Linked DNA regions of Puniceicoccus vermicola. The protein of the gene in region 1 interacts with the protein of each later gene in a pairwise test. Links are inferred from orthologs where the notes say so. Each region holds a gene or a part of one and is shown on either strand. Other genes may lie near its edges.

Evidence for each region.
Region 2: the proteins of accC (region 1) and ribD interact in binary tests that used the Escherichia coli proteins (3 or more experiments, as listed by UniProt). The link is inferred for Puniceicoccus vermicola from one-to-one orthologs.

What each region holds. Positions count from the first base shown.
Region 1 is NZ_JACHVA010000033.1:4,814-21,951, reverse strand. What follows is about bases 8,010-10,849. They hold accC (acetyl-CoA carboxylase biotin carboxylase subunit), read right to left. Parts: upstream 10,204-10,849; coding sequence 8,815-10,203; downstream 8,010-8,814. Other genes in these bases: accB (acetyl-CoA carboxylase biotin carboxyl carrier protein), read right to left, coding at 10,214-10,681; H5P30_RS02565 (Asp23/Gls24 family envelope stress response protein), read right to left, coding at 8,378-8,809; amaP (alkaline shock response membrane anchor protein AmaP), read right to left, coding at 8,010-8,366. Outside these bases: pssA (CDP-diacylglycerol--serine O-phosphatidyltransferase), read left to right, coding at 1-708; divalent cation tolerance protein CutA, read left to right, coding at 695-1,033; H5P30_RS02595 (mechanosensitive ion channel family protein), read left to right, coding at 1,020-1,901; magnesium/cobalt transporter CorA, read right to left, coding at 1,896-3,065; H5P30_RS02585 (hypothetical protein), read left to right, coding at 3,217-3,693; H5P30_RS02580 (mechanosensitive ion channel family protein), read right to left, coding at 3,746-5,305; H5P30_RS02575 (bifunctional lysophospholipid acyltransferase family protein/GNAT family N-acetyltransferase), read right to left, coding at 5,646-7,514; more of amaP, read right to left, coding at 7,596-8,009; H5P30_RS02550 (transposase), read left to right, coding at 10,970-11,875; H5P30_RS02545 (hypothetical protein), read right to left, coding at 11,962-12,666; H5P30_RS02540 (hypothetical protein), read right to left, coding at 12,663-15,827; H5P30_RS02535 (hypothetical protein), read right to left, coding at 16,054-16,416; H5P30_RS22375 (glycosyltransferase), read right to left, coding at 16,428-17,138. UniProt on the Escherichia coli protein: This protein is a component of the acetyl coenzyme A carboxylase complex; first, biotin carboxylase catalyzes the carboxylation of the carrier protein and then the transcarboxylase transfers the carboxyl group to form malonyl-CoA.
Region 2 is NZ_JACHVA010000009.1:33,503-48,077, forward strand. What follows is about bases 6,457-9,260. They hold ribD (bifunctional diaminohydroxyphosphoribosylaminopyrimidine deaminase/5-amino-6-(5-phosphoribosylamino)uracil reductase RibD), read right to left. Parts: upstream 8,519-9,260; coding sequence 7,394-8,518; downstream 6,457-7,393. Other genes in these bases: H5P30_RS00690 (carboxymuconolactone decarboxylase family protein), read left to right, coding at 6,457-6,617; rdgB (RdgB/HAM1 family non-canonical purine NTP pyrophosphatase), read right to left, coding at 6,780-7,397; H5P30_RS00710 (MBL fold metallo-hydrolase), read right to left, coding at 8,533-9,165. Outside these bases: H5P30_RS00665 (MFS transporter), read right to left, coding at 79-1,296; H5P30_RS00670 (VOC family protein), read right to left, coding at 1,301-1,705; H5P30_RS00675 (hypothetical protein), read right to left, coding at 2,078-2,548; H5P30_RS00680 (NAD-dependent malic enzyme), read left to right, coding at 2,772-4,478; acetolactate synthase AlsS, read left to right, coding at 4,497-6,149; more of H5P30_RS00690, read left to right, coding at 6,231-6,456; chrA (chromate efflux transporter), read left to right, coding at 9,272-10,462; H5P30_RS00720 (dihydroxyacetone kinase subunit DhaK), read left to right, coding at 10,651-12,282; H5P30_RS00725 (gamma-glutamyltransferase family protein), read right to left, coding at 12,388-14,052; H5P30_RS21830 (hypothetical protein), read right to left, coding at 14,093-14,497. UniProt on the Escherichia coli protein: Converts 2,5-diamino-6-(ribosylamino)-4(3h)-pyrimidinone 5'-phosphate into 5-amino-6-(ribosylamino)-2,4(1h,3h)-pyrimidinedione 5'-phosphate.

The DNA.
Region 1 (17,138 bases):
GGGTTTTATCACCGAGCGATTCTTTTCATCCTGGGAGCGTTTCTTTTTGATCTGCTCGACGGCAGGGTCGCTCGACTGGGAGGGTTCGAGAGTCCTTTCGGGCGAGAGTTCGACTCCTTGGCGGATTTAATTTCGTTTGGGATTGCTCCGGCTCTTCTGGTCTTCCAGATCGTGTTGGCAGAGTTCGATCGGGCCGGGTGGATGGTGGCCTTTGTTTATCTGGCCTGTGGAGCGTTGCGTTTGGCGCGCTTCAACTGTGTCGCGGCTGAGGATAAAGGAGCGGCGAGTCGCAGCTTTGAAGGATTTCCGATACCAGCAGCGGCCGGTCTGACCGCGTCGTTGACCTTGATGATGCTTTGGCTTCAGGAGGGTGATGTCCGGATTGGAGCGTGGAAATATGCGCTTCCGGTCTTGATGCTCTTCCTCTCCTTTATGATGTTCAGCCGGGTGAGCTATCCGAGCTTCAAAGCGGTGAACTGGAGGATGGAGCATTCGATGGCCCGTTTTCTCGTGGTGATCGTGGTGATCGTTTTCACTCTGATGAATTGGCAGTGGATGCCGGCGGTCCTCTTCACGGGATACTTGACTTATGGGCTGTTGAAGGGCCGGAGGAAAAAGGATGCCGACGCACCGGAGATCGAATTAGAACCAACCCAAGCCTCATCCGATCCCGAGGAAAACAAGGAGAAGGAGAGTGGCGTCGAGTGATGTTTCTATCGGTTGGACGACGGTTTCCTCTGTCTCGGATGCGGAAGCGCTAGCCGGGCGTCTGCTGGAGGAGAATCTTGCGGCCTGCGTTCAGATGGACCCGGGAGTGAGGTCTGTTTTTCGCTGGAAAGGGGAGATTTGTTCCGAGGAGGAAGTTCGATTGTGGGTGAAAACCACGGAGTCGGGGGCGCACGAAGTGGAATCATTTTTCAAAAATGCTCATCCCTATGAAACTCCGCAGTGGGTTTGGGTAACGGCGACAGGGGCGGCAGGTGACTACGCGAAGTGGGTTTTCGCGGAGGTGAAGCTTTATGGAGAAAATTGACGACTTTCTGTATTTCGCCGCCGTAATCGCGGCGGGGATGGGGGGATGGTTTCTTCTTACGACCATTCTTACTCGGACTGAGCGGAAGAGGGCGGCCCGAATCCAGCGTCTGAAACGGTTCGAACCTCTCCGTTCGGAAGCTCCCCAGAAGAATCATACGGAGGACTCTCGCGATCAGGCGCTTGAGAGCCTCGGTTATCGCTTTTCTATTATCCGAAGAACGCTTCTTTCGGTTTTGGTCCTTGTCTGGTTGGGACTGGCCTCAGCGCCTTTCCTCGACGGGTTTTCGACGGGACTCATTTCGGTGTTCGGTGCGGCTGGTGCGGTTCTTGTCGGGATCGCGGCTCGTCCCTTTCTTGAGAATGTGATCGCCGGCTATGTGGTGACGTTTTCCAAGCAATTTCGCACTGGGGATACCATTCTTCTCGATGAGCAATATGGGACGATTGAGGATATTACCCCGACTCACACGATCATCAAGTTGTGGGATTGGCGCCGATACGTTGTGCCCAATAGCTCCATGTTGACGAAAGAGGTGATCAACTACAGCAATCGGGAGAATTTGATCTGGGCGAAGATTCAGTTCTACGTTTCTTATCAATCCGATATGAAGCTGGTTCGCGAGGTGGCGATTCAGGCTGGTCGCAAGAGCCATTTGCTCGTGGGGGACGATGATCCCAAATTCTGGATCATGGAAATGGAGAAGGAGTCGATTCAGTGCTGGCTGGCGATGTGGACCCATACTCCGGCCGATGCCTGGAATCTCAAAGTTGAGGTAGCGGGCCGGATTATCGAAGAATTGGCGGCACGGGGGATCCGCACTCATTCCTATGAGTTGCATACCTCCCCGGGGGCCCGGACCTCATAGCCACTTTTTTTTGCGGAAATAGATCACCATCGCGATTGCGAAGAGGAACATCCCCGCCATGCAGATCGGGTATCCCCAGTAGTTGTCGAGCAAGGGCATATTCCAAGGACTTGTCTGTGGGTTGAAGTTCATCCCGTAGACTCCGGCCACAAAGGTGAGGGGGACGAAGATCGTTCCAATGACCGTCAGTAGCTGCATGGTTCGGTTGATGCGGTTGTCCTGTCTTGCGGAGTGGAAATCTTGGAGGTCATGGAGCATGCCTCTTGCGTGCTCGACGCGCTCGGCGGCCCGGCGTGCATGATCGAGAAGGTCGCGGAGGTAGATTCCGAGTGAGGAATCCAGGATTTCCGAGGAAAGATCGTGGAGGTCGTGAATGGCGTCGCGCAAAGGAAAGGCGATGCGGTTGAGGCGAAGAACTTGCCTTTTACGACGGTAGATTTCGCCGATGGGAATCGGGTCGTCGGTGGCGCTTTCGCCGAGCATTTGTTCCTCCATGTCGACCACGATTTCTTCGACGGCCTCGGTGAGAATGAGGAGCCGGTCGACGAGGGTGTCGATCAAGGAATAGGCGAGAAAGGAGGCACCCGAGGAGCGAATGCGGCTGTTCGGGATTTGGAGGCGGGCGATGACGGAGCGAAAGAGTTCCTCCTCGTTTTCGGAGAAGGAAACAAGCAGATCTTCCCGGAGAACGATCGAGATCTGCTGGCTTTTCGGGTGGGAAGTTTCTGAATCAATATTGACCGCCTTTCCGGTGAAAAAGAGTTCCTTTTTGTTGATGTCGACACGTGGTCGTGCCCATAGATTCATGACGTCTTCTACGGTGAGAGGATGGAGGTCAAGGAGCTCTCCAAGTTTTTGCAGTTTCTCGACAGCGTGAACGCCACTGACGTGAATCCAGGTCGCCATCCCTTCGCTGTCTTCGAGAAGCTTTTTTGTCTCGAATGGATCGTCGGTGCGGTCTTCCCGCAGCTCGTTTGCAGAGAAACGCCTTACGTCGAAGACCGTATGACATTGTCGATCAAAGGCGCTGTCGATTGTGGGCAGATCTTCTCCGGGTGGCAGGCCCGCCCGCTCTAATCTTTCGTGTAGTTCGGCGCGCGATTTTCCTGCGGAAGGACGATTGTGTGCTTTCTTTTTCCCAGCGATCGATTCTTCTTTCCCCATCTGACTAAGAGTATGGGAAATGCCGAAATCGGCAAGGGGGAGAAGCGTAACAAGTACGTTGCGGGAGCCGTATTTTCCCCGACTCGATATGGCTTTTGTGAAAAGCGTTTTAGGACTGGAATTCCTGAACAGGGACAAGTAGTGATGTCCTATGAAAAATCGGATAACCTCAAAAACACTCTTTTTTATTACGGCCGCGGCGGTTGCGAGCCAGGTGCCTTTGTCGGGTATTGGTGTAGGAATCATGGCGGGGGATCCGACAGGCATCAGCATAAAGAGCTGGATCAATGATAAAACGGCGATTGACGGCGGAGTGGGTTGGTCCTTCTCCGGGGAAGATTCCTTCCAAATGCATGCGGATTACCTTTTCCACAATTTTGAGATCCTTGAGACCGCGACCATGAAGGGTTCGCTTCCGCTCTACTACGGCATCGGAGGGCGTTTTCGCTACGAAGAAGACGATGGAGGAGGTGATTCGGTTTTCGGAGTCCGCGTTCCAATCGGTGTTTCCTACATTTTCCCCGAGAGCCCGATCGACGTTTTCGCCGAAATTGTTCCGATCCTTGACCTCATTCCCGATACGGAAATTGAGCTGAATGCAGCCGTCGGGATTCGGTATTATTTCTAAGCCTCGCGGCTGATGTTTTTTTACGACGGCGTCCCGATTCGGGGCGCCGTTTTTATTGGTGGGTTTCGGATTCTTGCGAATCCTCCGATTCGGGAGGAGTCTTTTTCTCCAGTTCTATGGTCTGGGTCGGGAATGCAAATTCGATGTCGTTTTCCGCGAAGGCACGCAGGATTCGCTGGTTCACGAGGGTACAGTGATCCAGGTAGCTGAACCATCCTCGATCGTTTCGGCGATCGAGCTCTTCTCCCGTTTCGCCAATGAAGTACCAGTAGTAGACTTGTAGATTGAGGTAATAGGAGCCGTATTCGCTGAAAGAAACGTGGGGGGAGGGGTTCTTTGACGGATCGTCCTTGGCCACGAAACGGCCATTTTGGGCAATCTCATCGTCTTCCAGAATTCCCTTTAGCACCTCGATCGCTTTCTCAACTTTGTCAGGGGGTGTGCCGTAGGGAAGGCTTAGATTCATCTCGCGCCGGATGTAGGGGCGCATGGAAAGATTATCAACTTCCTTGGAAATGAACTGCATGTTGGGGACGATTTTCATCTCCCCCGAAAGGATGCGAATCCGGGTCGCCTGCATCCTCACGTCGACCACTTCCCCAATGTCTCCCCGGAATCGGACCCAATCGCCGACCGCGAAAGGCCGGTTGATAAAAATTGAAATAGCGCCAAAGAGATTCTGTGCCGTTTCCTTCCCCGCGAGAGAAATCGCTAGTCCGATGATTCCGATTCCGGTGATGAGCGCACCGATGTGAAAACCGAGGACGTTCTCGAGCAGGAATATGATCAGAATGACGAAGATGAAGGATCGGACGACTCTCTGAATAATCGTGACCGTCATCTCTCCGTATTCCGGATTCTTTGATCCGATCTTCTTGCGGATGAGAGTCGCAACGATGTCGGTGATGCCGAGGAGCAGAAAGACGAGGGCGACGAGAAGAATCGCCCGGACGAAGTCCCAATACAGACCGGAAAGGGCAGGGGACAGCTCGATGAAAGAGCCGCCGATGACAAATATGATGGTTCCGACAATGATCGCAGAGGCGGAGGCTACACTCCGGAACATTGACCCGATCAGAGGGCGTGTCTTTTTCTCGATCCGGTCTCCTAAATGAAGGACTCCTTTCCGTGTCAGTTTTCCGATGAAAAAGGCGGGTGGAATCGAAATAGCCATGACGAGCCAACTCCACCAGGGGGAATTGTTGAGCATGGGGACGAAGACCCTCTCAATGAGCTCGGTTTCACCCGAGTGGTTAAAAACGGGCGGAATGTTGCGTAGTGATTGCAGGAGCGCGGGGGCGTTGACGAGAGTCTCTTCGGAAAACCTCCACCCCGAGTCGGTTTTGCTGAGCTCAATGCGGTGCTCCGGAGCTTCGCTGAGAATCTGCCAGATCCATTCATGATCAACGGCGTAGGGGAAGACCTCGAACGAATCGAGGGATGAGTCGACCAGATTACTCGCGTCAGGGAAGTCCACTTTGTCCAGCGTGCCCAATCGGTCGAATACTCGTTTCAGGGCAATGCTCTCCGGTCCGAGCGGAGGAAATCCTGGCGGGAGGGTCTGCTGAACTCGTTCGGTATTTTCGCTCCCGCCATAGATGAGAGCGTTCATTCCTTCAACGTAGGTGAAAATGGTGGCGCGCGGACTCTCGTTGGAATCCCATTCGGCCAGGTTTCCGGTCGCACCGAAAAGATCACGGACTCTCTGGGAAAGATAGCGCCCGGAAGAATCCAGAAGATCCGTGAATCCCGGTTCTTGTTGCCTTTGCTCGGGAGGATTGGTGGGACTGCTGTTTCCGCCGAGTGCGCTGGAAAGCGATTGTGCAGGAAGAAGAGCCGCCAGGGAAAAGGTGGCTGCGAAAACTGTTAGGAATGTTCGGATAGGGGTAATTTACTGGGCAAATTGCTTGGTGGTCAAACCAGAGTCTGAAGTCTCCGAAGTCGGATTTCTCTTATATTTGCTCGGCGAGCTCCACTTCTTTGCGGTGTTGCCTGTAGAAGCGTTTCGTTTGCTCCTCTCCCCCCATGAAGAAACGGAGGGTTTTCTCATCGGTCTCCAAGAGGTCGACGACCATGAGGCCGTCGAGAACATCGGAGAAATCCGCATCGACGTTGAAGCTCAGGAAACGGGCATTCAACTTTACGTAGTGTCTCAGTAATGTGGGCACTCCCTTTTGGTCGGGCTCGATCTCGGCAATCAGGGCCGAAACGTCGTCGATGTCTTTGACCCCGCGCGCGATCGCGGCTTTTTCCTCTTTGCTGAGAAGACGACTTTTTTCGGGCGGGGTTTTTGCCTTTACCTTTCCGGAGAGCAACGGATCGAAGTTGTTGCCGCGCAGGAAGTGAATGATCAGGTCCTTGGAGATGGTTTCATACTCGCAGTTGATGCTGACCGGGCCGAAAAGGTAGCGATAGCGGGGGTTCGCTGAGATGAAGGCTCCGATCCCCTGCCAGAGTAAAGAGAGGGTCGCAAACTTGCGCTGGTAGGATGGGATGATGAAGGAGCGGCCAAGTTCCATGGCCGGGTCCATGCTTTCAAGGAAAGCGGTGCGGAACCGGAAGAGCGTACTGGTGTAGAAGCCACGTTTTCGCTTCTTCGGGAGGATGGCATCGGTTTGGCCCATCCGGTAGCCGCCGACGATTTCTTGTTCTTCGGCGTTCCAGAGAAAGAGTTGAAGGTAGTCCAGGTCGAAGTGGTCGGTATCGTAGGGCTTTCCGGTGCCCTCGCTGACGTCGCGGAAGGTGAGCTCCCGCAAACGACCAATCTCGAGGAGGATGTTGGGAGCGTCCGAGCCTTTTACGACGTAGACGCGGAATTGCTTGCGCTCGAAAATGAGGCTGCCTTCGGCGAGGCGTTCGATTTCACCCACCAGTTTTTTCTTGGGAACTGGTTCGATCAATGGGTCGTGGTCGGGGTCTACTGGCTTTTGCTTTTGGGGAATCGCCAAGCGAATATTGGGTCGAATACGAAGTGGTCCCCGCGGGCGCCTCTCGGATCCTCCCAGTAGATAGGTGCGCAGCCGCAGAAAATCGAGGAGGTCCTTTTCGTCGGTGAACTTTGCAATCTTGCCAGCCGAAATGGGGGAGCCGATCTTTAGAGAAACTTCGCGCCCGCGTTTATTCGTCAGTTCTCGGGCCAGGAGCAACGTTCTCAGGCGGGGATGGATCGTCCCCATAAGGTTAAAGAAAAAGCTGTTGCCCCCGTAGAAGAAGATGGGGACGACGCAGGCGCCGGATTTTTGGATCAACTTCGCGGAAACGGGATTCCAATCGGAGTCTGTGACCCGCTTCTGCTTGAGGCGGAAGTGGGAGACTTCGCCGGCGGGGAAGGTGGCGAGGAGGTGTCCATCCCGGACCCAGCGCAGCGATTCTTTCACCGAGCGGGCATTGTAGCGGGCAGCTTTTGTCCCGCCGAAAGGATCGATTCCGTAGACGAGGGGCTCCATCTCACTCATTCGCAAGAGAAGATAGTTTGCGAGGAGCTTACTGTCTTTGCGGATGGATTGGAGGAAGTCGCCGAGGATGATCCCGTCCAACCCGCCGAAAGGATGGTTGGAGATGACGAAGACGGGACCGTCGGGAGGGATGCGAGCGGCTTCCTGTTCGCTAAACCGATAGCTGACTCCCAAGCTTCGGAGGGTGTTTTGGAAAAAGGTCTCCGGGGAGCTCCGCCGGCTGCTGTCGTAGAGCTGGTTGACGGCGCGGATGCCGATTAATCGCTCAAGCATTGGCGAGACCAGACCATACCCTTTACGCGCAAGGGGATTCTGGATGCTCTTTTCGAGTTCGATCAGTGATTCGTCGTCCGTGCAGGGCTTCATGCCGAATCGTTTGGGTTTTCGAGGGAAGGAAGGTTGAATCTATGCCGAGACTGGCATTGGCAGGCTTAGAAGATTTAAGATCTAAATTTTCTTCTTATTAAAGAAGGTGGGGCCGTTTTTTTTTGATTCGGGGTGGGGGGCATCCTTTTCCTCGGATTCGCTCTCAGCGTTTTTCTCCGGAGGCGGTGCGGAAGGGTCCGGTTTCACGATCGCGGCCACTTCCTTTTTCTGAGTGGAAGGGTCCGGGACTACTTCTGCATGAGGTTTTGGAGTCGGCTCTTCTTCGGTGTGAGAAACTGCCGGTTGTGGGGATGCTTCCGATGGTTCGGGCGCGGACTCCACCTTTTGAGGTCGATCTTTTTGCGGTTCGGATTTTTCTTTGCGAGCGCTCTCGTTGAGATCGACCTTGGGGCTGGACCCATTGCGGATCCCCGTGACTAGAATCTCAATTTTCCCGACCTTCTGGATTCCCAAATTGTTTTCCAGTGAGTCCTTGAGGTGGGCCTGTAGGAATGAAGCTGTATCCCGTAGATAAGCTTTGCTTTCGAGTCGAATGCGAACCGTGATGCTCAGTTTCCGGCGAACCTTGATTTTGATCGAGGATTTGTACACTTCCGGCATCTGCTCGCATGCAGAACGAACCAGTTCGTGGATGGCATGGCGGGAAATGTCCACCCGGCCCGTTTCCCCTCGGAAGGCGCGGATCCGACGTCCGGGGCGGTACCGAATTATGAGGAGGATGATAAGGAGCGCCAGAGCGGCCCCCACGATAAACTGGAACTCTCTCTGCGCCAGAAACTGGAAGTCGGTGCCCACCAACTCGGTGAACCAGCTTTTGATTTTTTCCTCCATGGCTTATGGTTTTAGCCAGTCCACTGTCCCGATTCTTGCTTTGGTTCTTCAGGAACATGGACGCCGTCGATGGTAATATCTACCCGAGCGACATCTTTGCTCGTCATCTTCGAAACTTCTTCGCGAACGGTCTGCTGGATCTGTCCGCCCGTGCGGGCCAGCTCAACTCCGAAATCCAGAATGACGCGGATGTCGATCTCGTAGGTCCCGCCTTCGTCTTCGCTGACGCGCACACCCCGTTCGCCTTCACGCTTGGCAAACATCTCGGTAATGCCCTCGAATCGGCCACCGCCCACGGAGTGAACTCCAGGGACGCTCAGGGTCGCGATTCGAACGATGTTGGCGACGACGCTATGGTTGATCCGAATCTCGCCAAGAGTCGAACTCTCCTCGGAGACAAATGGGACAGTGGATTCGTTATCGGATGAGTTCGGTTGTTCCATAGCGTTTATACTTTATCGGGTTGAGTGGGAGAGAGAAGGTACCGAGGAGTCCGGGCCAGGAATTCTTCCACGTAGCGGGTCGTCGTTTGCCCCTGGCGGAATACCGGGTCGCTGACAATTGCTTGGAGGAAGGGAATGTTGGTGTTGATGCCGCGGATCAGATATTCCTTCAGTGCCCGGTTCATGTGGACAATTGCCTCCTCACGAGTTTCTCCGTACGTGATCAGTTTTCCGATCATGGAGTCGTAATGAGGGGGGACCGGATAGCCGGAATACACATGAGAATCTACGCGAACCCCAGGGCCACCGGGAGGGAAGTAGAGTTTGATCTCACCCGGTGAAGGGGCAAAATTACGGGACGGATCTTCGGCGCAAATACGGCACTCAATGGCGTGTTTGCCACTGATGCGGACCTGCTTCTGTTCGATTCCGAGGGGCTCGCCCGAAGCGATTTGAATCTGCTTCTTGATCAGGTCGATTCCAGTGACGATTTCCGTAACTGGATGCTCCACCTGAATCCGGGTGTTCATCTCGATGAAGTAGAAATCTCCGTTTTTATCGACGAGGAACTCGATTGTACCAGCATTCTGGTAGTTCGCCGCTTCAGCAGCCTTGACCGCGGCCCGGCCCATCTTGCGACGGAGGTCGGAAGAGAGGAAAGGAGAAGGAGCCTCTTCGATCACCTTTTGGTGACGGCGTTGCACAGAGCAATCGCGCTCACCGAGGTGGACGATCTTGCCGTGCTCGTCGGCGAGAATCTGAAACTCGATGTGGCGCGGATCCTGAATGAACTTCTCGACGTAGACGGAAGCGTCCCCGAAAGCCTTTTCGGCTTCGTTGCGGGCACTTTCGAATTCCCGTTGAAAGGCGACGGCATTGTGAGCCACGCGCATTCCGCGTCCACCCCCACCGGAAACGGCTTTAATGATAACCGGAAATCCGATCTCTTTGGCCAATTTCAGCGCCTCCTTGTCGTCCTGAATCGCCCCAGCACTCCCCGGAACGGTCGGAACCTTGGCAGCCTTCACGGTTTCCCGGGCCAAGGCCTTGTCGCCCATGATCCGGATCGTGTTGGAGGAAGGCCCGATGAACTTGATGTTGCAGCTTTCGCACTGTTCGGCGAAATCAGCATTCTCGGACAGGAATCCGTACCCAGGGTGAATCGCGTCGACGTTGGCGAGCTCGGCCGCACTGAGGATCCGGTCGGCCTTCAGATAGCTCTCGGAACTGGCGGCCGGTCCGATGCAGATAGCATCGTCAGCCACCTGACAGTGGATCGACTGTTCGTCGGCTTCAGAGTAAACCGCGAGAGTCTCAATGCCCAGCTCTCGGCAGGCACGAATCACTCGAAGGGCAATTTCCCCGCGGTTGGCGATGAGGATTTTTTTTAGCATACCTCGGCGATTAGCCTTCCTTTACCTTCATCAGGGCCTGTCCAAATTCGACAGGTTCGCCGTTCTCCACGAGAATCTCGACGATCTTTCCACTCACTTCGGATTGGATTTCGTTCATGACTTTCATCGCTTCGATAATGCAAACGACGGAGTCGGCTTTAACCTTACCACCCTCTTCCGCAAAGGGAGGGCTGTCCGGCGAAGGAGCACGGTAGAAAGTTCCCACCATGGGAGATTTCACGTAAACAATTCCCTTTTCCTCGGGCTCGGGAGCAGAAGCTCCTCCAGCAGCAGCCGGAGCACTGGTAGCCGGGCTCGGCAGAGGTGCGGGAGCACTTGCGCCACCACCACCGTGTACGGCGATGATTTCTTTCTCGCGAGCGAGACGAATACGAAAGGTCTCCTCTTCGATTTCCATGGAAGACAGGTCACTGTCCTTCATGAGTTCGACGAGTTTTTCGATCTGATCGATGTCCAAAGCGTTTCCTTTGTTGGGTTTATTGAATTGTTTAATGGTTCGGCAAATCGCTGCAAAGGTGGATAGTAGGAGGCTTCCGTCCTTATCTGCAACCCTTTAGAGAATTTGAACCGGCCATGGTTTTTGGACGCCGGAATGAGGGATGTCGATAAAAGATTCGATTGTCGGAATGATTCGAATTTATATAACTGTTCTAAATATGTTTGACGGTGCTCAGTGGGCGGGGTTGGTTTGGGGATGGGCAAATTAAGACGCAGAGAATCGGATCGGTTGTCGTATCATCATCTAATGAGTCGGACGGTGAATGGGGAGGCTCTCTTTGGCGACCGGGAGCGGGAGGTTTTGCGGAAAATGATATGGCAGGTTGCTGAGTTTTCCGGGGTTCGGGTGGTTACTTATGCGGTGATGAAGAACCATTTTCATATTTTGGTGGAGGTGCCACCAGCAGGGACGGAGGTTCCGGATGCGGAGTTGGTTCGTCGGTATCGCAAGCTGTATCCTAAGCCTACTCCTTGGAATCCAATGCCTGCTGAGGTTTTGGAGGGGCATTTGAAGGATAACTTTCTTGATGGGAGGGAGTTGCGTAAGGAACTGACCCGCCGGATGCATGATGTTTCGGAGTTTATGCGGACTCTGAAGCTCCGTTTTACGCTTTGGTTCAATCGGTCGCGGGATCGGTTTGGGCCGCTTTGGTCGGCACGTTTTAAGAGTGTGCTGGTGGAAGGGGGTCGGTGGGCACTCAGAACGGTAGCGGCCTATATCGACTTGAACGCGGTTCGGGCGGGGTTGGTTGCGGATCCTAAGGATTATCGATTTTGTGGGTATGCGGAGGCGCTTGGGGGCGGGCGGTTGGCTCGGGCCGGGCTTTCTGTTGTGGATAAGGACCTGGCGGGGTATCGGCAGACTTTGTATGGGGCTGGTGATGGTGAGAAAGAAGGGAAAGCATCGATTTCCCACGAAGAAGCGGTGCGGGTTTTGCAAGAGGAGAAGGGGAAGTTGCCTCTTTCGGTGGTTTTGCGGTGCCGGGTTCGCTATTTTTCGGACGGGATGGTGCTGGGATCGGAAGACTTTGTGAACAAGTTTCTAGAAAACGAACCGGAAGGGAAGCGAGCGCGAAGACCTCATCCGTTGCGTGGGAGTGACTGGAAAGGGCTGTCTATTGGTACTGGCTTGCGCAAGGGGTTGTTTGGGTGACGGCTCTGTTTTCGTGTCTTCTCGAAAAGAGTTTGGAATAACTGAAATTTCCGGGGCCGCGCCCCGTGGGGCCTACTTGATCGAGATTAGTTCTGGCTCTCGAAGTCTTGTAGGGTGGTCGCTCCAATTCGGATTGATCCTGACCTTGCTGGGGGGCGGAGGATGAGAAGAGTCCTGCTGTCTTTCCAGAGTGGCATACTTTTGCGGTAGACGAGGTGGACTGAATCCGAGGTCGCCGCGGCGAATAGGACGTCCACCTTCCCTGGGCGTTGAATCGAGAATGCGTCGGTCCATTGGCCCGGGGCGATGTTCTCGGTTTGTTTGTCGATGCTTCCTCCCAGCGGAATCGAGGTCAAGTTGATGACTCGAAGACTGCCGAAAGGGAATTCCTCTTCATCATCCTCCGCTGGATAGACTTTTAGCATTTCGGATTGAGGAGGATCTGTGAAAAGAAGAAGCACTTCCGACCAGGACGGGTTGGGGGTGATCTCTGCTACAGTTTGGAAATAGCCTTCTCCTCCGTCATCAATAATCCTGAAGAAGCGAAGTGGTTGAACGGGGAAGTCTGCCCGAAAGTGATAGAAGACCGATCTCTGTCTCCTATCAAACTGGAGTGCTTCTGGGTCGCCGTCAGGATTTAGGTAGTAAATACCTTTGTAATTCCCCGGATGAAGTCCAAAGACTCGGAATTCGAACTCATAGCTCCCTTCCTGAGCTGTGCTAGTCAGGGAAAATGCACAGATCCCTAGGAGAAATAGGGGTAGGATCCAGAATGATGAGCGAGGAATCATAGTTTCTCAGCGGGTTTGGGGATCCAATGAAAAGAGAGGATTTTGAATTTTCGGCCAAACGGCCCGCCATTGTCATCGATCTCCTCTATCTCCCTCTGGACTATGGCTTCGCAGTAGAATGCGTTTTCTCCAGATCGGTCATGTGAAATATTGGCCCCGTAAGATCGTACTGTGAAGGTGTCAGAGCGGACTTGAGAATATTCTCCGATCTGTGAAATCAGACTTCCCTGGTTGATACTGGCGGGGGAGTATCGGGGAATACGATCATACCCGTTTTCCCGATCATTGATGGTCGGAACTTGATCAATAGCTTCTTGGAGAATTCCTTCATTGAGAAATTCGGCCATACTTAATGGAGGTCGGTTCTGAGTGGCTGCAAAACGCCGTAGTGCTTCTACGACCTCGATCCCGAGATCTTCCAGATCGTCGTCTTTCATTTCTCTGAGACCCTGAATGAACGCCGGGTGCTGTCGGTCAGTGTTGAGTTCACGGGATTTTGTGCTGAAAGCAGAGGGATAGTCGTCTTGCGTGTCCAATGTGAGCAACTCATACCGTGGGTTGTCGGGCCTTTCGATTGAGTTGAACGGGGCCGACTGTGCATATGAGAAAATGACGTTCTGGAGAGGTTGATTCAAGGTCCCCCACGGTGGGTCATCGGCCCAATTCGCACTGTCGGGACTCTCGTATCGAAAGTTGAACGTTCCGGATTCGAATGAGCGCCCGGTTATGGCTGCTGTCCAAGCCTCGGGCGACGTTGAGTTGAGGTTGAATCCGTTATGGAGGAGCAGGTTTTCGGCAGTGTTTGGATCGATAAGAGATGGAGTTCCGTTGTGTTGTTTGATTCTAGGATTTCTTAAGGGCGAATCTCCATCCCACATTGCTGTCGAGGGATCTGGTAAGTTGGAAAGAAAAAATGCATCAAAAAACTGATTCAAGTCGTCTCCCCATGGATTTCCAACGGCGTTGCTTGCGTAACCATCAAACTCAATGAGTCGCAGTTCACTGATGGAGGATATTCCGGATATCGGAATCTCGTAAACTCGAGCGATCCGGTCTTGTCGTCCGCTCCCCCCGTAGTAGAAAAATTCATCACTTTTGAATCCGTATGAGGGCTCGAAGTAACCAGGATCCACTTCTTGGTAGCTACTGGTAAAGTCGTAGGGGACTGCGTCTTCACCGCTCCATGCGTCGCCAATATCCCAGGTATTCAAATCAACATCGATGACTTGGTTCCGAATGTCAGTCTCGCTGAGGATGCGCGATAGGTCATTGGAATCTCCGATACTTTCCTGTTCGTCGAGAAGTCGGAATCGGAAGCCGAAGACATAGCCATTTACCTCCAGGGATTCGTTATTCATGCCCCACGCTCCATCTTCGCTTGTGACGACTCGCTTGAACCAGCTGGATCGGTTCGTGTATGAATTGTATTTATAGTCGATCGTGAAGTTTGGGTAATTCCGAAGGGTGGCTCGGCAGAACTCGCTTTCGTTTCCATTTCCATCAATAGCGGTGAAGGTCACCTGGATCGGGTCTGATCCGAAGGAGAATCGGCCTGTGTAATCGTCGCTTCGACTTCCGTTCAATTGGACCGGTGCTTTGGTTACCGGAAACACCAACGCCTGTTGAATTGCTCCGGTAGAGTTGTCTCCTCCAGTGTCAGTCGGGAAGGTCAGGTGAAAATTCATCCCCGGCTTGAGGGTTTTGCCCGATTGAAGTTCACTCCATAGAATTGAGATATCGGGCAATGGGGTCGTTACGATGTCGGCAGTATTCTTGTTCTCGATCTTCGCAGTGGGAAGGCCTTCGACGGTGATTCGGATATCCGATGAATTAGGTTCTGCTGCGGCGATTGGATCCCCGAGTCTCATGGGGGCTGTGAAAGGATTCCAGATATCAAGATAGACTTTATATATTAGATAGAGATCGCTCGGCTGGCTCGTTGTGTTAGCCAGATTTCCACCGGCGGCAGCCACTCCGCAGGAAAGTTGAAACTCGGTAATGATAGGAGCGAAGGTAAATCGGGATGTAAGGGCACGAGTTTCGGCCAACTTGCTTTGAGGTATGATCAGTGCTTGTCCTTTAACTGCTTGGGTTAAGGAAGGATCGCTCTGGGTCTGAAAAAAATTGACTACCTGCGGAGTCAAAGGGTTGGCGGTTTTTCCAAAGTGGTTGAATATATCTGATTCTGAGATGGTCTCGGGATTAACGGTCTTTAGGTAGCTAAGGTCTTTTTTGAGTCCACCCTCGATGGGATTCGAGAGTACAAAACGGTTGCTGGTTGTTAGATCGTGGAGAGCATGAGCAGAGAGGATCTCTTTCTCGTTGTCTGTTAGGAGGTCGGCAGCGCGTAAGATTGTCTCTCTTCCCAGTTGCTTATCGATTGCTTCGAGTTCTTCGCTGGTCGCCGTGCTATATTGATAAAGTAGAGGATAGGAGAAGGTTGGATTGTGGTCTTGGCGCAGAATTCGGTTCGAATAGCGGCCGTAGTCGAGATAGGTGCCGTTAGGAGGGAGTTTTGACACTTCCTCAATGAGTTCATCTTGGATGGCGATGGAAGCTTTGGTCCCTTCATCTCCTATCCACCAAGCGAATCGAATTCCCTCCGAATCCATGATTTCGGGTTCGACGCGGACGGGATAGAAAGCTCCGGGGTCAGAATAATCTGTGGTGCCAGCCGGTAGGTATCCGGGCATTAGGAGAATATCTCTAGACGTAGTCGCACTTGACGGAGTGGGGGTGTCGCCCGAGACGAGCCAAGTGGGAGAGAGTGAGGAAGACTCGTATTGGTTCTCTCGTGTGGTATCCCAGACTCCGGTCCAGAATCGGTTCTCTGCAGCGGTCTCATTCGGAAAGGGGATGTTGCTCTGATCGCTGTAAAAGATATCGGATCGTGCAGTGACGCGTTGATCCGGGCCGGCGCTCTTCTGAAGTTCGCCCAAGGCTACCAGAAAGCCGAGTTTTGCGGATTCTTTGGCTTTGATCGTTGAGCTTGAGATAGACGCTTCAGAGAGGTGAATTTGCAATTGGCTCGATAGAACGACAAGAAGTAGAAGGACTAACGATAGCATTCCTAATGAAATGATGAGGGCAAATCCGCTTTGATCGGCGAAAGATGCTCTTTCGTCGGAAAGTGTGCTCGTCTGTAGGATTCGTCTTTTCATTTCGGGAACCGAATGCGAAGTGGGAGTCTTCGATGGGAAGGTTGCCTGAGTTTGAAGTCGATCCACGAACTGTGCCAAATTCGTAACTATCCGCTGGAATTTGGGAAGTCTGCTCGGTCTTTGGGTTTTGTGCTCCGAATATGAGCTTGTTGTGGGAGAATTTCCAGTGTTTTCTCGTCGATCTCAGATTCCACGCCCATTTCTCGAATCTACGAGAATTGATGAACTATTCTTTAGTTCTTCGGCTCTGTGGAATGGAGCGTGTTCCGTAGATCCCGAGAACGACGATTCCCCCGAACATGTACGGTGCGCCGCAGAGCCATGTTTCGATTCGGGGGCCTAGGGTGAGGAGGAAGGCGAGGAGAAGGGCGCAGCCGATGAGGAGTTGGACGGACCCGAGGATTCCTGAATTGAGAAACCGGGGGTCTTTGCGGATGGCCTGGACGATGTTGATTATCGTCATCCCGAGGTTGATGAGATTGAGGATGCCGGTGATGAGCAGCAGGAGGAGCTCAGGATCCCATTGGCTGATCCATGGGAGGAGGAGCGCCGCGCCGAGGACAATGATGATGACGAGAATCTCGATCATCCAGGCCTTGGTTAGATTTGCTGGAGCCCGTCGGCTTTCTGTTGGGCGATGGCTTCGCGGAGATCTTTCACGAATCGTTCGAGGACCGCCTCCCAGGAGAGTTGGAGTCCGGTTTCGCGGGCGGCTTCGCGCATCGCTGACCAGTCTTGATCCGATGGCGTGAGGCAGTCCGCGACGGTGAGGAAGGCTTCCTCGTTCTTGAAGGGGACGATGAATCCGTTCTCTTCGTGCTGGATAAATTTACCGGGGGCAGCGTAGTCGAAGGCGAGAACGACGAGGCCGCTGGCGAGGGCTTCGGTAACGACGTTGCCAAAGGTTTCGGTAATGCTCGGGAAGAGGAAAAAGTCGGCCGAGGCGTAGTGGGCGGCCAAGTCGTCTCCTCGTCGAGCCCCGGCGAAGAGAGCGTCGGGCCAAGCCTTTTCCAGGGCTTTGCGCTCGGGGCCGTCGCCGACGATGACGAGGCGGGCGTCGGGGCGCTGGGTACGAATCTTTTCCCAGGCTCGAAATAGCAGCTGCATGTTTTTTTCCGAGGCGACCCGGCCGACGGTCAAAAATACGGGCGAGTCGGGGGGGGCTCCCCAGGATTTGCGCAACTCTTCGGATCGGCGTTCGGGGGTGAAGAGTGTGGTGTCGACGCCTCGCTCCAGGAGGCGAAGGTTGCGAAAGCCGGCTTCTTCAAGGCGGCCGAGGAGGTCCCGGGAGGGGCCGAAGGTGCGCCAAGT
Region 2 (14,575 bases), on another replicon or contig:
CGGAGGGTTCAAAGAAACTTCTATCGAAGTTCCTCTACGAAAAATACCTCTCTACAAGCACACCCTCGCCTAAGAAGCCTAATTTCTCACCTCTCGACCCGTTTTTCCCAAAAAACCGATCAAGACAAAGATGAAGAAATACGCCAGCGGTACGAGGTAGAAGGCGGTGGCCAGACTCCCCGCAAGGTCTCCCCAGAATCCCATCAAATAGGTAAAGACCCCGCACCCGGGGACTCCTGCGCAGGATAGCAGAATAAGGAGCATGGTCTCATCCAATTCCGGCAAACGCTCAGCGGCGTGACTCTGGATACTGGGCCAGAAGGGAGCGGTCGCCAGACCCGAGAGAAAGAGGAGCAGATAGAATTGATAAAGCTCCGTGACCCAAGGCAAAAAGACGGTCACCCCGGTTCCGAAAACGGCCGCAATCAGGATCATCTTCCTCAGTTTTGCCTGGGGGACAAAGTAGCCCGCGCCCAGTCTCCCGATAACCATCGCCAAGGCAAAAATGGCGACACCGATTCCTCCGCCCCAAGCCGTTTCTCCGAAATGCAGCTGGATGTGGCTCGCACTCCAAAAGGTCAGACAAAACTCGCCTCCTCCGGCCAAAAACATCGCCCCGTAGAAGACCCAGAACCTCCGGCTCCGCGCGATTTTTCGGATCCGCTGCCAGATTTCGCGAACATCGGCCCGCTCCGCACTCTCTGCAGAATGCATCCCCGCGGGAGTTGGCCATAGGATCAGCAATGCAGCGAATGCCCCGACCCCGGAAACCACTGCGGTCAAGACTCTCCACGAATAACCGGCGGCCAGCATCCAACCTGCCACGACCACCGTGACCAGGATCCCCACCGACCAGAAGGCGTGGGAAATGTTGACGTATCGGCCCGGCTCACGCGGATGTAGGTTTTGCACAAAGGGAGTCGCCAGCCCCTCAATGACCCCTTCCCCGAGACCAGCGAAAAGCATAGCGAGAAACAAAAGGCCATATCCAGGCGACAAAGCGCAAAGCAGAATCCCCACGCTCATCAACAGCACCGAAGTTCCGAGGGTCCGGCGTGTTCCCCAGCGCCCGGCCACAAAACCGACGAGGAGCATTGCGACGACCATCGTGACCGTCCGGCCAAAGTGGAGTCCTCCCCCCGCCGTCATCCCGCCCGAAGCCAGATCAAAGTTCAACTCACGCGCGAGCTCGATCAGACAGACCGGGACCACGACTGACCCCGCTGCATAAGCAAAAAACGTCAGGTAGGCCGCGAAATCATAGCGGCCCAGGGAAAGCTTTCGCCCAGCCGACACGGTCTCACCAATTTACGTGGCAGGTGCCTCCGTTGAGCTGAAGACTCTCTGCGGTGTATTCGTGCAGCTCAATCTGGACCCCACTGGGATCGGTAAGCCAAGCCTGCCAAGAATGGTCTGCCCCCATCTTCTTCTCTCCCACTTCGTATCCGGCCGCTTTCACCCGCTCCAGGACGGCATCGATGCTCGAAACCTCGAGCGCAAAATGACCGATATTGCCCGGCTCTCCCGATTTTCCAGAAAAGACTTCGATGAAGGTGTTCCCTCCAAATTTGAGATAAAAACCAAATAGCTCCCCGTCGCGGATAAACTCAAAGCCCTTCTCCAACCCGAGACCCTCTTGATAGAAACGCAAGGTCTCAGACAAGCTTTCCGAATGGATGCAGATATGGGCCAAATGTTTGATCATGAATGTCAAAGATGGAGATAGGACATCCTCAAGCAAACGTATTGATCAATCTCGGATAAACAATCGTCGACTCGTCTCTCGACGGATCAACCGACTTTCCGAATCGGGTATGGCTTCAGCCTTACCCACGCATCATCGTCCGGACATCCGAATCCTTCCCGTAACCTCTCGACAAATCCCTCCCTCGCAAATCCGGCCCTTGCTCTGGGTTGAACGATTGAATGACATCCTTTCATAGGTCGGCGGCCTTATTCAACGCGCCCGCGGATAAATCGATCAGCGAATATGGTCGCTGAAAGTCCTACCTCAAATGGAATGGCAAGAAGTGAACGCTCTGAAGCACACCTTCAGCCGACCCCCAAAAAACTCTTCCTAGAGAACCTTCAGAACGCTCCCCTCGGTGCCATTTGCCAGCTTGAAGGCAGCGCCCGCGGTTTTCCCCGCGACGGCCGCTCCCAAGGGAGACTTTGCCGTAACAATCGAAATCTCCTCACCGTCAAAATCCAATGTCTCCCCTCCTCCGACCGGAGAGAGATAGAACCACTCGCGGAAGCCGCCGAGATCACATTCAAACAAGGCTCCCCGCATCACCCGATCACGGGGCACGATCATTTCTTCCTGAACAGATCCCAGGGTGGCAATTGCATCTGCCAGGGAATTGGCCATCGTCGCCTGGCCCGCTGCCAAATAGGAAGCCTCAAGCCCTTGCGTGTCGTACTTGGACTCCGCCCTCGCCTCCTCGTTCGTAGCATACTCCGCGGCATCCCGCGACGCCCCCACCGCAGTGTTCAATTCCTGCTGAAGCTTCTCCCGAAGAGCGTCGAATACCTGAGCTTTATCCATCCCCCTATTGAATCCGATGCGTGGAAATGCGAAAGCTCAAAATTTCGGGATCCGCGGCAGACACAGACTCTACCGAGATCAACTTGATCGGAGAGGTCCTGCCATCAACCAACCTTTCACCGGATTCTTCAATTCGATTGCTTTCATGCTAAGTACACGCAACCTCTCGGACACCCCCTCTCTCACACTCACTCAATCCTCAAAGAAAGGACAGAAAAGCTCCATGTACACGGAAGTAAAAGACGCCGAAGGCCGCATCACCGCGATTCAAACCGATGAGCCCGCAAGAGACATTCTCGACAACCCCTTGATCAACAAAGGAACGGCATTCAACGCTGAAGAACGCAAGGCGCTAGGCCTCTACGGGCACCTGCCCACTCGGGTCGAAAGCATGCAGTCGCAGGTGCAACGGGTTTATCGCCAATTCCAAAGCAAGAATTGTCCGATCGAGAAAAACATTTTTCTGAATACCCTCCACGACAGCAACACGACGCTTTTCTACAAGTTCTGCAGTCAGCACGTAGATGAAGTTCTCCCCATCGTCTACACGCCGACGGTCGGTGATGCCGTGGAAGCCTATTCCACTGATTTTCGCCGTCCATCCGGAGTCTACCTCTCCTACAACAACCGCGAATACATGGACGAAGTCCTGTCGTCGTTCACCACTCGTCAAATCGATTTCATCATCGTCACCGACGGGGAAGCGGTTCTCGGGATCGGCGACTGGGGGGTCGGCGGAATGGACATCAGCATCGGAAAGCTGATGGTCTACATCATCTGCGCGGGCATCAACCCGGCCCGGGTGTTGCCCATCCAACTGGATGTCGGCACCAACAACCCGAAGCTTCTGGATGATCCACTCTATCTGGGCTCACAACATAAGCGAGTCGACGGCGAAGAATATGACGCTTACATCGAACAATTTGTGAAGTGTGTCGAAAAGAACTTCCCCAACGTTTATCTACACTGGGAAGATTTTGGCCGCGGCCATGCCCGCAGCATTCTCGAAAAATATCGTCCGCAGTTATGCACCTTCAATGACGATATGCAGGGCACGGGCATCGTCGCCACTGCCAACGTCATCGCTGCGATTGAAGCCACCAAAACGCAATTCAGGGATCATCGGGTCGTCATGTTCGGCGCGGGCACCGCGGGCTGTGGCATCATGGACCAAATTCTCGACGCCTTTGTCGACAGCGGCATGAGTCGCGAGGAGGCATTGGAACGATTCTACATCATCGACCGAAATGGTTTGATCGTCGACGACATGGAAGACCTTCCCGACTTCCAGAAAAAATTCGCCCGCAACCGCGGAGAGCTTGCGGACTGGGAAGTCTCGGACACGGCCAACATCACTCTTACCGAGGTCGTCGCAAACTCCGGGGCAACGATCCTCATCGGATGCTCAACGGTCAAAGGAGCCTTCACCAATGAAATCCTTCGACAGATGGGGAAGAACACCCGTTTCCCGGTCATCATGCCACTCTCCAACCCGACTGCAAATTCGGAAGCGGAGCCCAAAGACGTGATTGAACAGACCGAAGGGCGGGCAATCATGGCCGCAGGCAGCCCCTTCGATCCGGTCGAATACCAAGGCAAGACCTACCAGATTTCACAGGGAAACAATGCCTTCATCTTTCCGGGCTTGGGTCTCGGTGCGATTGCCGTCAAAGCCACCGCCGTCAGCGACGGAATGATCCGAGCCGCCTCGCAAACGCTGAGCAGCTTCTCCCCGCTCCACGACTCACCGGACAATCCCGTTCTGCCTCCAATCCACGACGCTCCCAAGGTCAGCAAGGCCGTGGCGATCGCGGTCGGTCAGCAGGCGGTCAAAGAAGGACTCTCCTCGATGAAGGCCGAAGTCGATGACGTTGAAAAACTCGTCGAACTCGCCCAATGGCAACCGAACTACATCCCCGTTCGCCGCTAACCGGAAATTCATCCGACGATGTCAGAACAAACCACTGCCGAACTCCTTGTCCGGTGCCTCGAAGCGCATGAGGTCGAATTCGTCTTCGGGATCCCCGGAGCCAAGATCGACAAAGTCTTCGACGCGTTGGAAGACTCCCCCATCCGGGTCATCCTCTGCCGACACGAGCAAAATGCCGCCTTCATGGCCGCTGCTTACGGACGGCAAACCGGGAAGCCCGGGGTGGTGCTCGTCACCTCCGGACCCGGCGTGGCCAACCTTGCCACTGGTCTCCTGACCGCAACCACCGAGGGTGACCCGATCGTCGCCCTCGGCGGCAACGTCCCGCAGAACATGAAGTTCAAGGAGTCGCACCAAAACACGGACAACGCCAAGCTCCTCGAATGCGTGACCAAATCGAGTATCGAAGTCACCGCCCCGGAAGTCGTCCCCGAGAGTCTCGCGAATGCCTTCCGCCTCGCCACAGCCCCCCGCGCGGGTGCCTGCTTCATCAGTCTGCCCCAAAATATCATGCTGGCGGATGCGTCGCACTTGGGCAGCTACACCGCTCCCCCCATCACCTTTGGGCGAGCCCGTTCTTCAGTCCTCGCCGATGCATCCCGGCGACTCTCTGATGCAAAATCTCCAATCCTTCTCCTCGGCGAGGAAGCCAGCCGCCCCGAGAATCTCGCGGCAATCAACTCCTTCCTAGAGAAACACCCCATTCCGGCGATCAACACGTACCAAGCCGCAGGCGTCATTTCCCAGGAAAATATGCATTGCTTCTATGGAAGGGCCGGACTGTTCCGCAACCAACCGGCTGACCGTGTTCTGAATCAGTCAGACCTCGTCATTTGCGTAGGCTTCAATCCAGTCGAGTATGATCCCGAGATCTGGAACGCCGACATCTCAAAAGAAATCCTCCACATCGACTACACCTGCGCGAACGTCCATTCCCAATATCGCCCGGAGTGCGAGCTTCTCGGGGAGATCAAAACCAACCTAGGCCTTCTCACCGAGGGAACGGATCCCGTTAAAGCACCCAGTTATCCTGACATTCAACGGGAACTCTTCTCCATCGTCGAAGGAGCGGGAAACAAGACGGGCCGCCCCGGCACGATCCACCCTCTTCGATTCGTCCACGAATTATCCCAGATTCTCGATGACGACACCGTCGTCTGCTGCGACATCGGCTCCGTGTATATGTGGCTCGCTCGCTACCTGTTTTCCCACCGGCCCCACCAAATCCTCTTCAGCAATGGACAACAAACACTCGGCGTCGGCCTCCCCTGGGGCATGGCTACGAAGCTCGCGTATCCGGATAAGAAAGTGATCTCTATCTCTGGCGACGGAGGATTCCTCTTTTCAGCGATGGAGCTCGAAACGGCCGTACGGGAGGGACTGCAATTTACCCACATTGTTTGGCGGGATGGCTCCTACGACATGGTCAAGGAACAACAAGTGATGAAGTATCACCGCGAGGCTTCCGTCGAGCTGGGCAAGGTCGACCTCCGCAGCTTTGCCGAAGCCTTCGGCGCAAAAGGCTTCCAAATCGACGATCCCGAACAAATCCTCCCCACCCTGATCGAGGCACGCGGAGTTGCCGGCCCGACCCTCATCAATGTCGAGATCGACTACTCCGACAATCAGCAGCTCTTCACCGACGCCCACCATGAAGACGTGGGCAACTGACCGGTCCGGGAATCAGAACTTCCGTTTTTCCCGAAGCCACCCACCTTCGACGATCCGATAAACCACGAACCCAGAGAAAAAATGAGTGACCGCTACGAACGAGGCTTGAAAGTCATGCGCGAGCATCTTGGCAAAGCCGCTGACGAATACGTCGAAAACATCCGCGAAGTCTCCCCTCTCTTTGCGAAAGTCAACGTGGAGTTTGCCTTCGGCGATATCTACGGCGACAAGAGCAATGTCCTCGAACCCAAGATTCAAGAGCTGATCACCCTCTCCGCATTAACGGTGATGGGTGACTGCCTCCCCCAGCTCGAACTGCACATTCACTGCGCTCTGAATGAGGGAGCAACCAAGGAGGAGATCGCCGAAACGATCACCCAGATGATCGCCTACTGCGGCTTCCCCTCCGCCACCAACGCCATTCTCACTGCCAAAAAGGTTTTTAAGGAAAGAGGCATTCTCGAGTAACGGGCCGACTACGTGTCCCCGCCTGTAGACCCAACCCCATTTTGGATGGTGGAGCCGAACGGGATCGAACCGTCGACCTCTTGCATGCCATGCAAGCGCTCTTCCAACTGAGCTACGGCCCCATTTCCAGATGAGGAAAGCGAAGACAAAACCGCGATCTGGTCAGGCGGTCAATTCTTTTTCTAATTTTTCCAAGGCTTGGCCTCGGTGACTGATCCGATTCTTTTCCTCCGGATCAATCTCGGCGAAGGATTGGCGGGATCCGCTGGGAGCGAAGACGGGATCGTAGCCGAACCCACCCTCTCCCTTCGACTGTCGAAGGATTCTCCCTTCGCACTCGCCGCGAAAGAACTGGATCGATCCTTTGCCTTTCCAAAGAGCGAGCACGCAGACAAAACGAGCGGTACGGCGACGCGGTTGGGCGACTTTGCGCATGCGCTCGATGAGGAGCTCCCGGTTCTGCTGATCGTCGGCCCCTTCCCCGGCAAACCGGGCGGAAAACACCCCTGGAGCACCGTCGAGAGCATCGACCTCGAGTCCACTGTCATCCGCCAGGATCCACGTCTGCGGCGAGACCCGTTTTTGGAGAAATTCGACTTTGATCCGGGCGTTGCCTTCGAAATCGGTCGCGGTCTCTTCGCAGCCTTTCATCCCACCGAAGTGACTGGCAGTCAGGACGCTTACAGAGTGACCCCTTTCCCGCAGCCAAGCTTGAATTTCCTCGGCCTTATGGGCATTTCCGGAGGCGAGGACGATATCGACAGAGGTTTCGGTAATCATGATCGTTCCTTCCCTACAGGATAACAAATCCTGCCTCGAAGCAACTGATCGGAACCAAAAATCTCGTGCCGGCAGTCCTCCAAGGTGATCGCTTCGGAGGGGTCTTCCAAGTAGCGACCTCCCGCGACCGGCCTCGCCCGATCATCGAGGAAAAGTTTCGGCGCCCGATAGGCAAAAAGGTAATCCACTGCCTGCTCGGCAAAAAGCCGACTATGAAGCACGCTCCCGCCCTCCACATAGATCCCGTGCAGGCCCTCATTGGCCAACCAGCCGAGCAAGAAATCACGGATTTCCCCTTCTCCAGGGCAACGAACCACCCGGACCTCATCGGAAACGACTTTCCTCACCTTGTCATAGGCTTCGTCGGAAACAAAGATCACGGTCTTGTCCCGAAATTTATCGGTCAGGACCCGCAGGTTGGGGAAATTCACCAGCCGTCCGGTGCGATCAAAAATGATCCGGACCGGGCAAAAGTCCTTCGGCCCCAGTCTGGAGGTCAGGGAGGGGTCGTCCGCAATTGCGGTGCGGGCCCCCACCGCAATCGCTGGGAAATAACGGCGCCATTGGTGGACGTTGGCCCGCGACTTTTCTCCGGTGATCCATTTCGAAGCCCCTCCCTCGACAGCTGTGCGGCCGTCGATGGTTGTGGCGACTTTGGCCGCGATCATCGCCCGACCCGTCCGGTGAAAAAAATGAAAGATCAAATTCAGATCCTCGCAATCCTGCTCCAGAACGCCAGCGGTGGCCGCAATCCCCGCACTCCGCAGGATTTCCAGGCCTTTCCCGCGATGGCGGGCATCGTCATCGAGCGCACCGACGACCACCCGTTTGATTCCCGCATCGATGATCGCCTGCGTACAGGCTGGCGTTCGCCCGACTGTGGAACAGGGCTCCAAGGTCACATACAAGGTAGCGGAATCGGGAACCACGCCTTCCCATTGTCGGAGGGCCTGCACTTCGGCATGCGGGCCGCCAGCCACTTCGTGGTAACCTTCGGCCAGGATCTGTTCTCGATCGGCCAACACGGCCCCTACCAAAGGATTTGGATGAGTCGTCCCCCACCCTTTGCGGGCCACCTCGATGGCCCTCCGCATCCAGCGTTCGTCAACTTCCGGGCTCATGGAAATCAATGAATTTAGGAGATTGCCCGAACAAACGGATTACGCCTCTTTTCTTCCCGCACGGAAGTGATCGGCCCGTGTCCCGGATAGATTTCCGTATCGTCCGGCAAGGTAAAAACGCGTTTCTGAATCGATTTCTCCAGAACCGCAAAGTCGCCACCGGGCAAATCGGCGCGCCCGACACTTCCGGCGAAGATCACGTCTCCACTGAAACAGGCGGCCTCGTCCTCAAAATAAAAGAGGATGTTTCCCGGACAATGCCCGGGAACGTGGCGCACCTCGACGGATTCTCCCAAGAATTCCAGCTGAGACCCTTCATCGACCCAATGATCAATCTGAACGGGCTCCATCGGCACGCCGGGCAAGCCGTAGGAAGACATCGTGCGCGGATTTTCGTAAAGCTCTTGGTCGTCCCGATGACCGTAGAGGGGGATCCCGTCCTTCTGGAAGAGATACGCGTCCGTGGTGTGATCCCAATGGGCGTGCGTCAGCAAGAGCGCATCCAGGGTCAGCCCCTTTTCCTCCAGCAAGGCGGTCACGGCATCGTGCGCCCCCATGGGTGCGTCGATAAGCACGGCGTGTCCGTCCTTCGCGAGGAAGTAAGCGTTCGTCTGTATAGGTCCGAGGGGAAGGATTTTGACTTCCATTCGGCGTTTGTATCTGTCCCGTAACAGAGAGACGAGGAGAAACTTTTTCTCCCTCGACTTCTCGGCTTCGATTGGCGGTTATGGAGCAGCCTATCCAGCCATTGTCATGACCCGGAATCGCGCTCCTCTCTTCTCTCTCTTTCTCATCTACCTTCGTCTCGGTTTGACTTCTTTCGGAGGTCCGGTCGCCCACTTAGGCTACTTCCGCGATGAATTTGTCGGCCGCAAAAAATGGCTGACCGATGAAGCCTACGCCGATCTCGTCGCCCTCTGCCAATTTCTCCCCGGCCCGGCCAGCAGCCAAGTGAGCTATGCTATCGGCTACCTCCGGCACGGATGGGCGGGCGGCATCCTCGCTTGGTGCGGATTTACGCTTCCCTCAGCCATTGCTCTTATCCTCTTTGCCTATGGCTTGGCCGCGATTGGGGATGCATCGGGGGCGGGATGGGTCTTGGGGCTCAAGCTCGCTGCAGTTGCGGTCGTGGCCAAAGCCGTCTGGGGAATGGCGACGAAACTGTGTCGCAACCGAACTACGGTCACTTTCGCCCTCGTTGCCGGAGCAGTGGTCCTCCTCTTCCCGACCGTCTGGGCTCAGATCGGCGTCATCCTCTGCGGGGCAATCGGCGGATGGATTCTGCTCTCCCCACCCGACACCAAGTGGAGCCGAACGGAGCCGAACCCCAACCTCTCGCACCGGACGGGCCTTCTCTGCCTGATCTCTTTCGCCGTCCTCCTCGTGGGCTTCTGGATCGCGGGCAGCCTCCTTTCCTCTTCCTACATCCAATACTTTGACGCCTTCTACCGTTCTGGATCTCTGGTATTTGGCGGGGGCCATGTCGTCCTCCCTCTACTCGAAGAAGCCGTCGTCCAAACCGGATGGGTAGACCAGAGCACCTTCCTCGCCGGATATGGTGCCACTCAGGCCGTTCCGGGGCCCCTCTTCACCTTCTCCGCCTTTCTGGGAGCTTCGATGAACCAATCCCCGGCCGGATGGTTTGGAGGACTCTATTGCCTCGTGGCCATCTACGTCCCCTCGATCCTCCTGGTTTCCGGCCTCCTCCCCTTTTGGGATCGCATCCGCACCAACCGCTCTGCGAAACGCGCCCTCGCCGGAACCAATGCCGCGGTCGTCGGCCTTCTCCTCGCCGCCTTCTACAATCCGGTCTGGATCAGTGCTGTGATTTCTCCCGGCGCGGCGGCCTTCGCCCTCTTTGCCTTCCTCCTCCTCCAATTCTGGAAGATGCCTCCCTGGGCTCTGGTCATCCTCAGCGGCCTGGCTGGCTGGGCCGTATTCTAAAAAACCCTGACTCTGCCCTAGAGGACCTCGAGGCGCAATAGCGTCACCAGCAGATCGCCACACCCGGGTCACTTTCTCGCGAAATTTGACTCAAACGGATACCTCCCATAGACTGCATAGTGATATTGTAAGGAACAAACCGATACATATTCCTCATACCACTCTCCCCATTGCACACCCTAGAAACTATGAAGTCATTTATAAATAACCCCGAAGATGCCGTTAACGAATCGATCGAAGGCCTCTTGACCAATCCTTTACTCACCAAGCTAGACTCTTTCCCCGAAATAAGAGTCGTTCTCCGAAAAGAAATCGATCCCCAAAAAGTAGCCATCGTCTCCGGCGGCGGCTCAGGACACGAACCAATGCACGCCGGATTTGTCGGCAAAGGAATGCTCACAGCCGCCGTTTGTGGCGATATTTTCGCATCGCCATCCGTTGATGCCGTTCTCGCGGCAATCCTCGCGGTCAGCGGTGAGGCCGGCACCCTTCTGGTCGTCAAGAACTACACTGGCGATCGACTCAATTTCGGATTGGCAGCGGAACAGGCCCGGGCGCTCGGCCACCGGGTCGAGATGGTAATCGTCGGAGACGACATTGCCCTGGGCGAGGATACGGCCCAACGGGGACTCGCCGGAACCCTTTTCGTCCACAAAGTAGCCGGTAAGCTAGCAGAAGAAGGAAAGTCGCTGGAGGATGTGACCGAAGCGGCAAAGGGTGTAGCGAATGATGCGATTTCAATCGGCCTTTCTTTGACCGAGGGCCAGAAATATCAAAATCCAGAAAAATCGAGACTCTCCCAATCCGAGGCAGAGCTCGGTCTCGGAATCCACGGCGAACCCGGTGCTCAAGTCATCCAAATGGAAAAAGCCCGTTCCTTGGTCGAGCAAGCCGTGAAAGAGCTCAACAAATATCTCCCGAAGAAGAGCGGTGAATTCGCCCTGCTCTTCAACAACCTCGGAAGCGTCACTCCGCTCGAGATGAACCTCCTCGTCCATTGCTTCGATCAGACGGACTTGTCCTCCAAGGTGAAGTATTTGATCGGCCCCACGGCAATGACGACTTCGCTCAACATGAACGGGTTTTCCCTATCACTCCTGCCTTTGGATTCAGAGACCGAAGAGGCTCTACTCGAAACCACGGAGACACCGGAATGGAGGATCCGCCCCTACTCGCAACCGACAAGCATTCAGAGCCCACAATTACCCGAGACCCTCCAATTCGAAGCATCCAACGACGATCAGACAAAGAGAGTGGTGCAGGAAATCGCCTCTCTCCTCATCGAGATCGAAGGAGAGATGAATGATTTGGACGAAAAAGTCGGCGACGGCGACGCCGGATCGACCTTTTCAGGCGCAGGCCAACGATTCAAAAACCTCTCGGAAAAGCTCCCCTACGCCTCTCCTCCCGAACTTCTGACTACGATCGGCCGCGTCCTCTCCCGCGAGTCCGGCGGATCCAGTGGCGTCCTGCTCTCCCTTCTGTTCACCAAATCAGGGAGCCAGATGAAAGAAGGCGCAAACCTCGGAGAGGCACTGAAACAGGGCTTGGATAGAATGAAATCATTCGGCGGAGCCGAACAGGGCGACCGAACGATGATCGATGCCATGGAGCCTGCCTTCGAAGCCCTGGCCGCGGGAAAATCGCTGCAAGAGGCTGCAGAGGCCGCTCGGAAGGGAGCGGATCAGACCCGCGAAATCACCGAAACGAGTGCGGGTCGGTCATCCTACCTCTCAGAGTCCAATCTAAAAGGCATCCCCGATCCCGGCGCTGAAATGGTGGCCCGAGTCTTCGAGAAGCTGGCCGGTCTAGACCTCTGACCGGACCAGGACCTTCGCAGGTCCCCAACCCTTCTCGACAAAGGCATCGAAACAGAAGGCTCCTCGACAGCACGCAAGCCAAACCGCGAGTCCTGAAGCCCTTACTCAACGCGAACCGACTGAGACGTAGTTGGACCGCCTGGGATCCGCAACTCCGGTCGACATCTGGGTTTCCGAATCAAAGAAAATCCCATTCACTCCACCGAAGTAATATTCGTCCCGTGAGACGAAGTGTACATCCCAGCCCAACGCAGTCATCTCGTCCCTCCAGTCTTCTCCCATTTCCGGCTCCACCTCGACATACTGATCAGGTTCGCTTCGCTTCCGGGGACGTCGTAGGTGATAACGAGGCGCGTTCACCGCGTCTTCCAAACTCTCATCCTGCTGCAGGACTGCCGAAATCACCTGAACGATCGCCGTGGGAATCCGTTGTCCGCCCGGAGCCCCTAGGGCCAAACGGGGCTGATCATCTTCAAATATGATGGTAGGAGCAATCGTACTGCGGGGGCGCTTCCCTTCGCCGATATAATTCGGAGACTTCGAGTAGTGGATGGCGAAGTTCTTCATCGAATTATTGAGGAGGAAGCCAGTCCCCGGCGCGATGAGCCCCGCGCCGAAGCGACTGCTCAACGATTGAGTCACCGAGGCCACGTTTCCCTCCTGATCGACGATCACAAAATGAGTGGTGCAGCGCAACCCACCCTCTTCCTCTTGCTCCGGCGAAAAATGATTCATCGAAACGGACTTGAGCAGAGGAACGGACGCCTCCTTCTTGAGATTCCGCAGATTTTTGGAGCTAAAAGCGTCTACACGCTGATCGGCAAAAGACTCATCGTCTCCAAATGATCGATATACTCTGGGAAACGTGGCGCGGAGCGTTCTCCCCATCAGGTCCAAGCGTTCGACCGCCCCCTGATTGAGCTCCCGAGTATTCCCCTCCAGTCCCTTGAGAGCCATTAATATTGTCGCTCCCCCCGCCGTAGGAGAAGGAGAAGTGAGAACATCGTAGCCATTCCATGAGATCGACAACGGCTCTTCCACGTACGCTTGATACTCGGCCAAATCCTCCAAGGAGATCCATCCTCCTCCCTCCTGGATTCCTCTTACAAGCATCCTCGCCGTCGCCCCGGTGCGAAACTCGTCGATTCCATTGATTGCCAAACGCTCCATCGTCGCAGCTAGAACCGGATTCGGAAGAAAACTCCCCAAAACCGGAGGCCGTCCGTCAACTGTGTAGAGCTGTCTGACTTGGGGATTCTCCCTCAGCCGAGAAATATTTCTGCGAAAAATTGCTGCGGAGTGTTCATCGAGCTCAAATCCTCTCTCCGCGAGACGGGCTGAGGGGAGCACATCCTCGGCCCATGGCTTTCTTCCGAATCGTTGGTGAAGCTCCCACAGTCCGGGGATCAATCCAGGAGTACAAACAGCGAGAAATGATCGGCTTCTTTCTTGGTACGAAGCATCTTGATACTCTTCGACCGGAAAGTCCAAAGGAGACTGTCCCATCCCATTGATGAAGACGGTTTCACCACTGGCTTTATCGAAATAAAGCATCGCCAGCTTCCCGCCCGGCCCCGAGCCAAACGGCTCAGAGACACCAAGCGCAAGCGAAACAGCGACTACCGCATCTGCCGCAGACCCACCTGTTTCCAGAATTTGGATACCGATCTGAGAAGACTCCTGACTCCCCGAGACGACGACTGCCGTCGAAGAGCCAAAAACCCCGGCAGCGAAAAAAGATGAAAGGACAAAGAAGAACGAGAAGCGCATGGGATATTGGATTAAATTGAGGGGGCAAGAAAAACCGCATCTAGTTTCTAGAAGGGTAAGCCCCTTCTTCGATAAACTCGACATGGCCATCAAAGAAAGCGTAGTTCCGTCCCCCCCACGGCGTTTTCACTTCGTCACCGACCGAAAATTTACCCCCGCCCGTAGCAGCACTCCCATAGTTCGCCCCATCGAGATTGGTAATCATCCATATCTGGGGAAGAGGCTCATTCTCCACATCATCTGCGGCCTGATTCGAACGGATCTGATAGATATTCAGCGGAGGCGAGACCTTCGACTCATCGGAACTGCGTCGACCGAAGAAATTCGAGGGGCTGGAATGGATGGTATTATTCAACAGATATCCATGGCCGCTCTCCTCAATCCCATAATCCACAGCTGGAGCAAAAAAATCGTCGTCATCTGGAAGAAACCCCTGATCGGCCATTGAGGTGGAAAACCAATTTCCTCGAGAGCCCTCAGAGATCGAACTCGGAATTCGAACCGCCCTATAGAAACGCCCTGG